Regions from separate parts of the Pedobacter sp. JCM 36344 genome, predicted to be linked through region 1. Evidence: riboswitches for the same ligand, from Rfam matches in the RefSeq annotation. Region 1 holds a riboswitch; the other holds the start of a gene.

Evidence for each region. Region 1 has a riboswitch for cobalamin ahead of ACHFIZ_RS14135 (TonB-dependent receptor). Riboswitches for the same ligand answer to the same signal wherever they lie in the genome.
Region 2: linked by a shared signal. The riboswitch ahead of ACHFIZ_RS16165 (hypothetical protein) and the one ahead of ACHFIZ_RS14135 (TonB-dependent receptor) in region 1 are both predicted to bind cobalamin.

The regions. Positions count from the first base shown of each region.
Region 1 is NZ_JBKHKK010000014.1:103,098-108,811, forward strand. Features, by position in the region: gene ACHFIZ_RS14125 (penicillin-binding protein 1A) at 1-1,182, opposite strand, end outside; gene ACHFIZ_RS14130 (serine hydrolase) at 1,278-2,522, opposite strand; cobalamin riboswitch at 2,577-2,764, shown strand; gene ACHFIZ_RS14135 (TonB-dependent receptor) at 2,863-4,890, shown strand; gene ACHFIZ_RS14140 (YncE family protein) at 4,887-5,714, shown strand, end outside.
Region 2 is NZ_JBKHKK010000019.1:7,861-13,574, forward strand. Features, by position in the region: gene ACHFIZ_RS16150 (IS982 family transposase) at 1-505, opposite strand, end outside; gene ACHFIZ_RS16155 (hypothetical protein) at 807-1,187, opposite strand; gene ACHFIZ_RS16160 (hypothetical protein) at 2,147-2,656, opposite strand; gene ACHFIZ_RS16165 (hypothetical protein) at 2,778-3,110, opposite strand; cobalamin riboswitch at 3,432-3,619, opposite strand; gene ACHFIZ_RS16170 (SCO family protein) at 3,705-4,304, shown strand; gene ACHFIZ_RS16175 (c-type cytochrome) at 4,307-4,726, shown strand; gene ACHFIZ_RS16180 (DUF3500 domain-containing protein) at 4,788-5,714, opposite strand, start outside.

The sequences.
Region 1 (5,714 bases):
TTTCCAGGTAAAGATCTTCATCTTCTTTTTTCTATTGAAATACGCTTCAACGGAGTCCGGATTATCCTTGAATTTCTTTTCTAACACACTATAAATTGGAAGATTTTTCATTGCCCGATTAGGGTAATCAACTTTCTTCTTATCAGAATCCTCCCATGGATCTTCGTTGCCCCAAACACTATAAAAACGTCTTTGAAGTGTTTTCATTTGGTCAGCAACGGCTTCTTCCGCGTACTTCTGAAGTTTCGAGTCTATCGTAGTATAAATCTTCAAGCCGTCTTCGTAGAGGTCATAATTATTATCGGCACACCACTTTTCCAGATATTTGTCCACCGCTGCGCGCAGGTAGGAGTCATCTCTGCCGTTGTCAACACTTCCTTCTTTGATTTTGATTGGCGTTGTTTTAAAGCTGTCTAACTGCGCTGCACTGATGTAATTGTATTTATTCATCTGCGAAAGTGAAACGTTTCTTCTTTGGAGGGCTTTTTCGGGATTCTTAACCGGATTATATAATGATGTACCTTTGAGCATTCCAACTAGTAATGCTGATTCAGGAATATTCAAGGTATTCGGTTCTTTGTCAAAATAGATTCTTGAAGCAATTTTGATACCATACGCATTGTTTCCGAAAGAAACAGTATTGAGGTACATCGTGATGATCTCATTTTTAGAATAGTTGGACTCTAATTTAACCGCTGTAGACCATTCTTTGAGTTTTGCAATTATCGTACGAACCAAAGGGATTTTACTCAATAAACCCTGCGACTTGTTATATCTGGTGCGGTAAAGATTTTTAGCAAGCTGTTGAGTTATTGTACTTGCGCCGCGTTTATCGCCTATGGCTGTGGAAATTCCGCTCGACAGAAGAGAGCGAAAATCAATTCCCATATGTTTGTAGAAGCGGACGTCTTCGGTGGCAATTAGCGCATTAATTACACTTGGGGATATTTCTTCGAAGCTTACAGGAGTTCGGTTTTCCTTATAATATCGACCGATTAATTTGCCGTCAGAAGTATATAATTCAGAACCCACTCGCTGCGTTGGAATCTTGATGTCTTTAACTGAAGGGGAATAACCAAATAACCATAAGAAGTTGATTTGTAGGGCGCAAAAGAAGATTATAATTGAGTATAGAAGAATAACAGGGTACCGGATATATCTATTGCGAATTTCTTTAAACATGGATATAAAGATCAAAAAAAACGTAAAACTGTGGGTGTTAAATTATGTTAAAACTCAGCTACAAATAAAAGCAATTAATTTACTTAAATTTTAGACTAATATTTAAATCTAAGTTTACTTAAGTTAGGCTTGATAACGAGCTTCCTTTCCTGTTCAAAACTATAGATCGCTTTACCTAGATTTTTAAGAAAAGGAAAGCAAACAGTTTCGTATTCATACTTTCCGTCATTATAGATGCCGTCTTCATTTGATTGGATGACCGCTGTTAGGAAGTACTCAACTTTGTTTTTGAAATTCACAAAGTATGAGTTGTCAATAATAAAGCCGTAAGAGTCGCCATACTTATTAAATATTCTGATTCCAGGGTCTATGACCGCGTCTTTTTCTCGTCCAAAATATAACATTTTAGCGTAGGTGGGCCAGAATTCCACAACATTATATTTTGGGAAATCACTTTCTGTGGGTAGCTTACTCATGTAGGTATAGATGAGCTTATAGTCTTCACTAGTTAAGGGAAATCGTTCTTCTGCGGAAAATGCTTCAGGAAGCATTAATTTCCTGATCAAAGACTGCTGATCAGAAATACTAAAAGCATTTTTATTTTGGAGAGAAAAAGGCTTTTCAACTAGCTGTTCTGCACTATTCAGGTAAGCTTTACCCATCAATGTGTTTGTCAACTTAAGCGGATATTCTTTTGGATCATATTGTTGGGGCTGGGCATATATAAGTGTTTCACCGTCATAGAACTTAATCGGGTTGCTGTGCTTCGAGCATTCCCCAGCGTCACCTATCGCCAAACGGTTGAGAATTCTACTATCTTTAAATCCATATTTCTTAAGTTTCTTGTTAAGTTCTTTCCGACCAATAAATTCAAATAGACGATTGAATGCATCATTGTCGCTGGTAAGCAAAATCTTTGTAATGTAGTGTTCGATTGATGGCAAGCCGTTTTTTGACGAAGTGTCTGTAGCAACTGCGGTTTGTCCATTGTATGAGCTTTCAGTGATCATAGCCGACTGAGCACTTAACTCCTTTATTTTTAGTTCGTTTATTTTCTCTAATGCAAATATTACTGCAGCTAGTTTGACCGTGCTGGCAGGATAAAAATAACGATGATTATCTAAGTTGTAACTATAAGTCTTGAATGAGGGTTTGTTGTTTTTATCCCTGTTTACTTGAGTGTATAAAATTTGTATCTGGTTTTTGTCTGGATGATTCAGCACCGAGCTAAACCGATCTGGATACTTTTTAAGTATGTTTTCAATAAGGTGTCGGTCATTTTCCTGGGCCATAGTATTCAGGGTCATTAAGAAGATGAGAAGAAAAGGGATGTACTTCATCGGTTAGCTAATTAACTAAAGATAATGAAGTTTGTTCAATACTCTATTATTAACTACCTTCGCCTCGCTTTTGGTTCCCTGTCTGCCGACAGGGATTAAAAGGGAATACGGTGTAATTCCGTAACTGTCCCGCAGCTGTAAGCTTCATAACGGTGTCCAAATCATCGCCACTGTCTGCAAAGATGGGAAGGTAGGATCTCCGGAAGTAAGTCAGAAGACCTGCCAAGCGCTTTAATATTTCATAGCTTTCGGGGATTGAAGCTTGGAGTGAATGCTTTATTTATGTATTTCATTTCCTAGATCTAACTGTTTGCTGTGGGTTTAATTACTCGCAACAAAAATGACAAGAAACAAAACCGCCTTTGGGCGATTTCATTCTTTTACCTATTATTCTGCCATATTATTGGTAGTGTTCTGTTATGCACCTTTCAATGTAAATGCGCAGACAGATAACATTGCTTTAGATGAGGTTAAAATTCAATCTATAGGCAGGCGACAAACTTCTTCAACGCCGTTGCAATTGCTGTTGGGAGAAGAATTGAAAAAGCTCAATAGCATAAGCGTGGCAGATGCCATTCGCTTTTTTTCTGGCGTGCAAATTAAAGACTATGGGGGAATAGGAGGTTTGAAGACCATCAATGTCCGTAGTATGGGGAGTAATTACACAGGTGTCTTTTATGATGGTGTCCAGTTGAGTAATGCACAAAACGGGCAAGTTGATCTTGGTAAGTTTTCCTTAGATAATATATCGGAAATTGGGCTTTATAGCGGTCAAAAGAGCCAAATTTTTCAGGCTGCCAAGGGATTCTCAGTCGGCAGTTCCCTTTATTTAAAAACGAAAAACCCACAATTTAAGGACTACGAACGCTACCATGTTAATGCTACAATCAAAACAGGTTCGTTTGGTTTGTTTAATCCTTCGGTATCCCTTCAAAATAAATTGAGCAATGAATTTAGTGGAAGTGCAAATGCAGAGTACACAAAAGCTACTGGTAAATACAAATTCAGATACACCAACGGTGTATTTGATACTATCGCAGTTAGGAACAACAGTGACGTAGAACGGATGCGCTTGGAATATGCGGTGCATGGACTGCTGAAAGACAGCAGTATTTTCAATGCTCGAGTATATCTATACAATGATCAAATGGGACTTCCGGGGGCTATTGTTAGCAATAAATTTGATTACCTACAGCGTACATGGAACAAGAATGCTTTTCTACAAACATCATTTCAGAAAGCCTTCGGAGAAAAATACACGTTGCTTGCTGCAGGTAAGTACGGTTATGATTATAACAGGTATTTAGATCCTGAAATTGTATCACTTAACGGACTGCTAGATAGTAAGTTTAAACAGCAGGAAGTGTATTTGTCTCTGGCGAATCAGTATCGTCTTAACAAAATCTGGGAGCTAGTACTATCAACGGATTATCAATTTAATACACTTGACGCTAACATTTACAGGTTTTCTTATCCAAGCAGAAATACTTTCCTAACTGCGCTAGCAATACATGCTAATTTTAATAAAGTTGATATTCAGGCTAATGTGTTGGGAACTTACCTAAATGATAGGGTAATGGATGGCACCCCTGCCGGAGATAAGCAAAAACTAACGCCGACGCTAATGCTATCATGGCAACCCTTTACAGGTAAGGAATTTCGGTTGAGGTCTTTTTATAAAAGCATATACCGAATGCCAACCTTCAATGACCTTTACTATACCGACTTTGGAAGAACTTACCTAAAACCAGAATACGCTAAACAATACGATCTGGGCCTAACATACGTAAAGCGCTTTAAAAATGTTAAGTTGCAGCAGCTTTCTGTGCAGGCAGATGGCTACTACAATCAAGTAAAAGATAAAATAGTTGCCTTACCGGGTAATAATGCCCAGCGTTGGAGTATCGAAAATATTGGGAACGCATATATCAAAGGTTTTGATTTCAATCTGCAGAGCTTCTTGAGACTAAATGAGCTAGCGCTAAATGCCGGACTAACTTATACTTATCAGGATGCCATAGATGTAACTCCCATTAGTCAGGGACAATTAAGTTATAAAAGACAGCTTCCGTATACCCCAAAGCATAGTGGCTCGTTTCTGGGAGGGGCCGCCTATCGGACGTTATCAATGAACTACAGTTTTATCTATACCGGTGAACGCTACAATCAAAAAGCAAACATTCCCGTGAACTATGTGGAACCATGGTATACGCATGACCTCGCACTGCATTATTTGCTCAAGCTAAGATCAAATGAGCTTAGACTAAGCCTGGAAATCAACAACCTTTTAAACCAGTATTACGATGTGGTCGCTAACTTCCCTATGCCAGGTCGTTCCTATCGCTTCACCTTAAATTATAAGATATGAATACAAAAATAAGTGGCAGGATACTGCTTTTCATTTTCTTGTCTACCGCATCGATCGGCTGTAGAAAAGATACTCAAGTAGCTCCTGAAGAGTTGATAAATACATTATTCCCAGCTGAGCCAAATGCATCAGTAAGGGGGCTTTATCTGGTTAACGAAGGGAATATGAGTATGAATAAAGCCTCGTTGGATTATGTTGACTTTACTACTGGTAGCTATCGAAGAAACATTTACAATCAGGCTAATCCCCAAGTCACTAAAGGCCTAGGTGATGTTGGGAATGATGTTGGAGTTTACGGTTCAAAATTATATGTAGTGGTAAATGGTTCTAATAAAGTCGAAGTATTGAATGTCAAAACAGGTAAACGCATCCAGCAAATTGACATAATCAATTGCAGGTATATTACTTTTAGCAAGGGAAAAGCATATGTGAGTGCTTATCTCGGACAAATCGGAGATCAGAAAGCGCCTAATGGTATTGTTGCAGAAATAGATACCACCTTGCTTAAGGAGACAAAACGAATAGAAGTGGGGCGTCAACCAGAAGAAATGGTGGTGGTAGGCGATAATTTGTACATCGCTAATTCAGGGGGTTATACCCCTGGTAACTACGAAAACACAATCTCTATAATAAATCTCACGACTTTTAAAGAGACCAAACGCATTCCGGTTGCAATCAACTTACATCGACTTAAAGCAGACCGGTACGGCGATCTTTATGTTACTTCAAGAGGAGATTACCTAAACATACCTTCAAAACTGTACGTCATCAGCACACAAACAGATCAAATAAAAAAAGTTTTTGATGTGGCCGCAGGTAATATT
Region 2 (5,714 bases), on a different contig from region 1:
AGGTTTCAATCCATTTTCTGCATTTCCTGAATACAGGCTCAAATGGTTGTTTGTCTTTTTGATTATTACGTATAGGAGTCTTTAACTGAATTTCTACTGTATTAAATAAATCTAACTGACTGGTTTTGGATAAATACCCCCTGTCACCAATCAGTGTGCAATTATTTAATCCAGAGTGCTTTATGTCATTCAGATAATGGATGTCATGTACGCTTGCCTTACTGATGTCCATGGAGTAGAATACCCTTTTTACAGAAGTAACCAGATGAATTTTATATCCAAAATACCAAGTCTTATTCACTGCGGAGTACCCTTTATCAGGAGCTGTATCAAAGTTTTCCCTGCATATTCTTGAGGATTTTTCCCGAACGATTTTACAGATTGGAACAGGAATAGAATCTACAATAAATACGTTTTCTCCTTCATTCATTTGTTTGGCCAGGTGTTCATTAACAGATTTGGTTATTTCTAAAAATTGATTGAAATTGGTCGAAAGGTTGTGCATAAAGAGTAATTTACTTGGTCGTAATTCCTATTTAAGATACTGATTTTCAGTATTATGCACAACTTTTTTATCCATTTTCGTCTCTTTTTTTAATCGCACAACACGTTATAACTATTTGATTTACAATTTACTGCAAGGTTCTTGGCGCAAACATGGTACAAATTCACATTAAAAAAATATGAATTAAACCTTGTTCATAGACCTTTTTTTACACTCTGCTGCATAGAATCCTGACTCATCACCAGCTGGTCCAGTTTGTTATAAAACATAAACTCTCAGCCTTTACCGGGAAGTTTCTTTCTCACCAGCCTGTGCCTCCCGTCATAGCGGTAAGTATAGACCAAACCACTGAAGCTGGCGTCAGTTTCTTCAGTAGAGCTTGTCCCACTGAACCAGGAGGCACTACATACCTCAGATTACCCAGGTCATCATAAACAGAGTAGGTAGACAAAGCGCTACTTTGATGAAACGTTCTGGTTGATATGTGGTTTGTACTGAAACTTTTCGGATACCGCTTTGCTATGTGTTTTATGGCTGTTTCCTTCGGGCCGAGCCGAAGCAGACACATAGCAGACTCGAAGCAGACTCGAAGCCAGGACGTAGAAGAGGCAACTAGTAATAAACCAGTGAGGCTCTTCTTTGTAGTCCTTAAATAGGGAAATGTAGAAGTATTTAGTAGCATAATTAGAAGCGGCATTGGTTGATTGCTTAAACGAACCTACAATACTGATATTAAAAAAAAGCAGATTTTACACCTAAAATGGGTTAACGGAACACTTAAACTGGTAAATGTGCACATAAATCCTTAAGTGTACACTTAAAATGCCAACTGCGCACATAAGAATTTAAGCGTTCAGTCAGACCGATATGTGAATTTAACGATAAATCGTATGTTTTCTAAGCAGCACCATAGTTCTATACAATCAACTTAGGAGAAAAACCTAAGGGCAAGATTTAATAATACGTCAAAGAGCGATGCTGAACGCTTCACAGCGAGCAACCAAGATTCCCATTTGATCAATCATGGTGCAATTGGAAATAAGGATAAGTGCTAGCAATAATCCTAAAGTGAATGGTGAATTGTGACTAAGAAGAGAGGAACGTTGTACATGTCAGCCTGAGGCTGATCATTTTCCAGATCATTTAATTTGATCTGTTAGTTTATTGTTTTTAGTTGCGTCGCGATCGCGAACTTTGTTATGCTGTTGTTAACGGCGATAGTAATCAGCTTCTAGTTAATGCGAATGGTGTTGATAATCTGATTAACAAGCTCCATTCAGGAACATTAGTATCTTATATTATAAGGTACGAATAATTAACGTAAGAAACAAATAATTTCATAATAATCACATATTAATTTTGTAATTATTATTTTAATTGAATTTATTTACTTTCATTATAAGAAACGACAACCATCGGTCCTCATTCCAAAAGTACTTTTACTAGCAGGCTGTGGTCTGAACAACTAGGAAACAACTAGGTAACTCAGAGCACACTCGTTGGGCAAAAGCATGCCTTTTCCCAACGAATGTGCTCTTTACCCCCTGTTAGTACGCCGTTAGTGCAGTAGCAGGGGCACTTAGTCCTGGAAAAACTTGACATCGTCCTAAATTGATAATATTGAGTCATACAAGCTGTATTTCAAATATGGTGTATATTGGCGTTATCCAAATTTAAACAACTATGATTACAGAAATTACCATGCTCAACGTTATTCCAGGAAAAGAGAGAGAATTTGAAAATGATTTTCGGATAGCAAGAAAATACAATAAGCTCCATCCCTTTGTCACCCCTTAGGATATCCATCTTATGCTGTTTAGGGTAAACACTTTCGTCTAATTTAAATCTTTTTTCGGTAACTTTATAGCTGGCAACTTTACCGTCAACTACGATTATAGGATTGGTAAAGTAAGGCACTTTTACATAATTTACTATTTTGCCAGCTTCGGATTTAGTTTCATCTTGGGATATGAAAGATGAAATCAAATTACTTTTAAACCCAAAGATACAATGAATAGCTTTGTCAAGGGTTTTAGTATGGTCATCGCCTAAAAAGCCGTAATCCCGCCCACGATAAAAGTTGTATGTCCCTTTTTTTAGACTAACCGTATCACTAAAAGCATCAAGATGTTCTAATAGATCTTGCTCCAATTCTGGATTAATAGATTTTATTACTTTGAAATTGCTGGTTTTCTTACTTTCATTAACATCAAATGAAAAATAAGATACTCCATCTTTAAGTTCATCGTCGGATTGTTTTGGCTTGTAATCACTAAATATAATCCATAATATTCTGTAAGCGATTCATCCTATCTTTCACTACAGAAATTTCTGCTTGAACCTTACCGTTTTTTGGCTGTTCAGGCTTCGCCTTTAGTTTTTTGTGAGTCTCAATCTTTCGGTTTAAATCAGGACTTTTCACTTCTTCAATAGGACTTAATTCAGGGTTTGAAAGCACCTCAACAATTGGACTGGATTCAATTGCTTTCGTCAATTTCTCTGCAGTTGCAGTGGCTGATGAAAGAATGACCATTGATGCAAAAAGTGGTACTGAGAGCCAATACTTTAGTATGGCAACCTGGCGAGATTTTGTTTTGTATAACATAATAATTCTCCTTTTTAATAATGATTGGTTAAAAAAACTGTTGGTTAATTGTTGTGGTTTTGCGCCGAATACGTTAGAAACCAGCAAGAGCGTATAAGCTGACTTATCTTCCAGCGTCGAGGCGGCAGTGTCGCCAGCAATAAATTCACGTATATCTTTGATCGCTTTCTTGTATAAAAAAGCAACGGGGTTAAACCAATTAAACGCTGTGAATATTTCAAAAAATAATACATCTAAAGAGTGCCACTACTATTAGAGGAGCAAAGATCGAATTAATTGGGAACATACTCGTATGGCAATTAGTCTCCTATCCTTTTGCGACCCCAATATCCTTGAATCAATAGCTCTGACTTGTAACATTTTTACCACCCTTCCCATTTCCAAGTGAAACAGTGGACATAAATTGGCAAAAACCTTTGTTGTTACTTACAGTTGCGCGACAGTTCGTGATTCTCACAAGATTCCCTATTAATTTACAGCTAAGTAAAACCTATTCCGGTTGATGAAGAAATAAAGTAAAGAACTTGTTGGCGAAAACTTATGTAAAAAGGATATCAATACCAATTTGTACATTTGCCCCACAACATTTGAAATATGAAAACCAAAGAATTATTCCTGTTAGGCCTATTGTTCTCGGTCTTATTTTTAGTTTCATCCTGCAAGGAAGAAAAGCCACTGCCGTTTTTAAGTCCTGCACCAATAGCCAGCTTCAACTTTTTAAACCAGGACAGTTTAAGCATCACGAACCAAACTTTTAAAGGCAAAGTTTACATTGCAGATTTCTTTTTCACCTCATGCACAAGCATCTGCCCAACCATGCATAGAAAATTGAAAGTATTTTTCGACGAATACAAAGACGAGCCAAACCTGATGTTCTTATCTCATACCATAGATTATAAATATGATATTCCTTCAAAACTTAAGAAGTATGCTGAAAAGCTAGGTGTCGATGGGCCCAAATGGCAATTTGCATACGGTACTAAAGATGCGATATATAACATTGCGGAAAAGAGCTATCTATCAGCTGTGATCGAAAACCAGAACGAAAAGGAAAAATACATACATCAGGGATGGTTCCTGTTGATCGATGGTAATGGCCGCATGCGTGGTGCCTATGATAGTACCAATGATGATCAGATTGAATTGCTCCAAAAGGATCTGAAAAACTTGCTTGCTGAAACAAAAACTAAGTAGCCGTGAGAAACTATCTATTGTTAGCAATCATATTTACAACCTTAGCCTCGATAGTGATCTCTTGTCAGGATGCCCGTCAGGTCCAACAGGATATGTATTACACGAACGGCCGCGATCTCTATATTGCTTATTGTCAGAATTGCCACGGAGCCAACGGCGAAGGGCTGGCTAAATTAGCTCCTCCGCTTACAGATACCTTATTCCTTAAATCCAATAAGAAGAAACTTGCTTGCTGGATTAAGAATGGTGTATCAGAGCAAATGATTGTTGCAGGTGAGAAATATGAGGGAAAAATGCCTGATCACAACTTTGCTAACATTGATATTGCACAGATGATTGTGTATGTTACCAACACTTTCGGTAATAAGCAAGGAAACTACACCCAAAATGAAGTTGCAGCTGATCTTTCCAATTGTAATTAGCTGGCGATAGCTACTATTTAGCCTATATTAGGTTCGTAGTGAAGTCCGACCCTGGTATAAGCTACTGTTTTGTGCTTCCGAACTGAAAGCTGGAGGCATAGTCTCGCAAATGATCGCGATAGACGGTATGGTAGTGTATGCCTTGTGGGAAAACCGCTCCCGGCTGACATATAAACTCAATCCAGACACTTGGTCCGTCGATTCTAACATAATCAGATTTTTTGCTCAGGTCAACTCCTCCATAAAAAGCTACAAAAGTGTCGTTTAAATCCAGTCTGTATGTCTTCATAAGTTCTTTAGCAGTTGATTCATCTGCAATGTGAACCCATTGTAAAATGGCTTTCAGCACCTTTGATTTTTGTTGGGGACTTAATTCAGAAGCCTTTATGCCTGCCTTAATAACAGGGAACGCTCCATCTTTACCCGGCCCCACAAACACATCCCCATAACCTTCAACCAGTCTGGCTTTTGCAAGCTGAGAATCAGTTAATGATTTCAAAACATCCACTAATGCATCATGATTACCTTTCAATGTAGTATTCTCTGGCGGCTCTAAACCCATAAACAATGGCGACGCAGAGACTTGCCGACCCATATTAAAAGTGAGGTTCACAGCTAAGTGATGACCACCAATTTGCAGCTGCCATTTTTCAGCCCTATCAGGCATCCCTAAAAAAGCTATAATGTAATTATCAGAAGAATATTCTTTACGTCCCTTACCTAAGAAGGCATCAGCTTCCATGATACCCATTACCTGATCATAGCCAGCCCCAATAGAAGCCCCCAAAGCAGCCTTTGCTACATTCTTAGCCAAAGACAGTTGCGAAGCCGATAAACTACCAAAAAGGATCCCTACCCTGCATTGCAAACCACACGGAAGGTTGGTCCATTTTACCGCATTTGCCTGATTATAACCCACGACAGCCATATCCTTTTGCTCTGAACTCAACGAACTAATAAATTTTTCAGAAGCAGAAAAAACATCGCT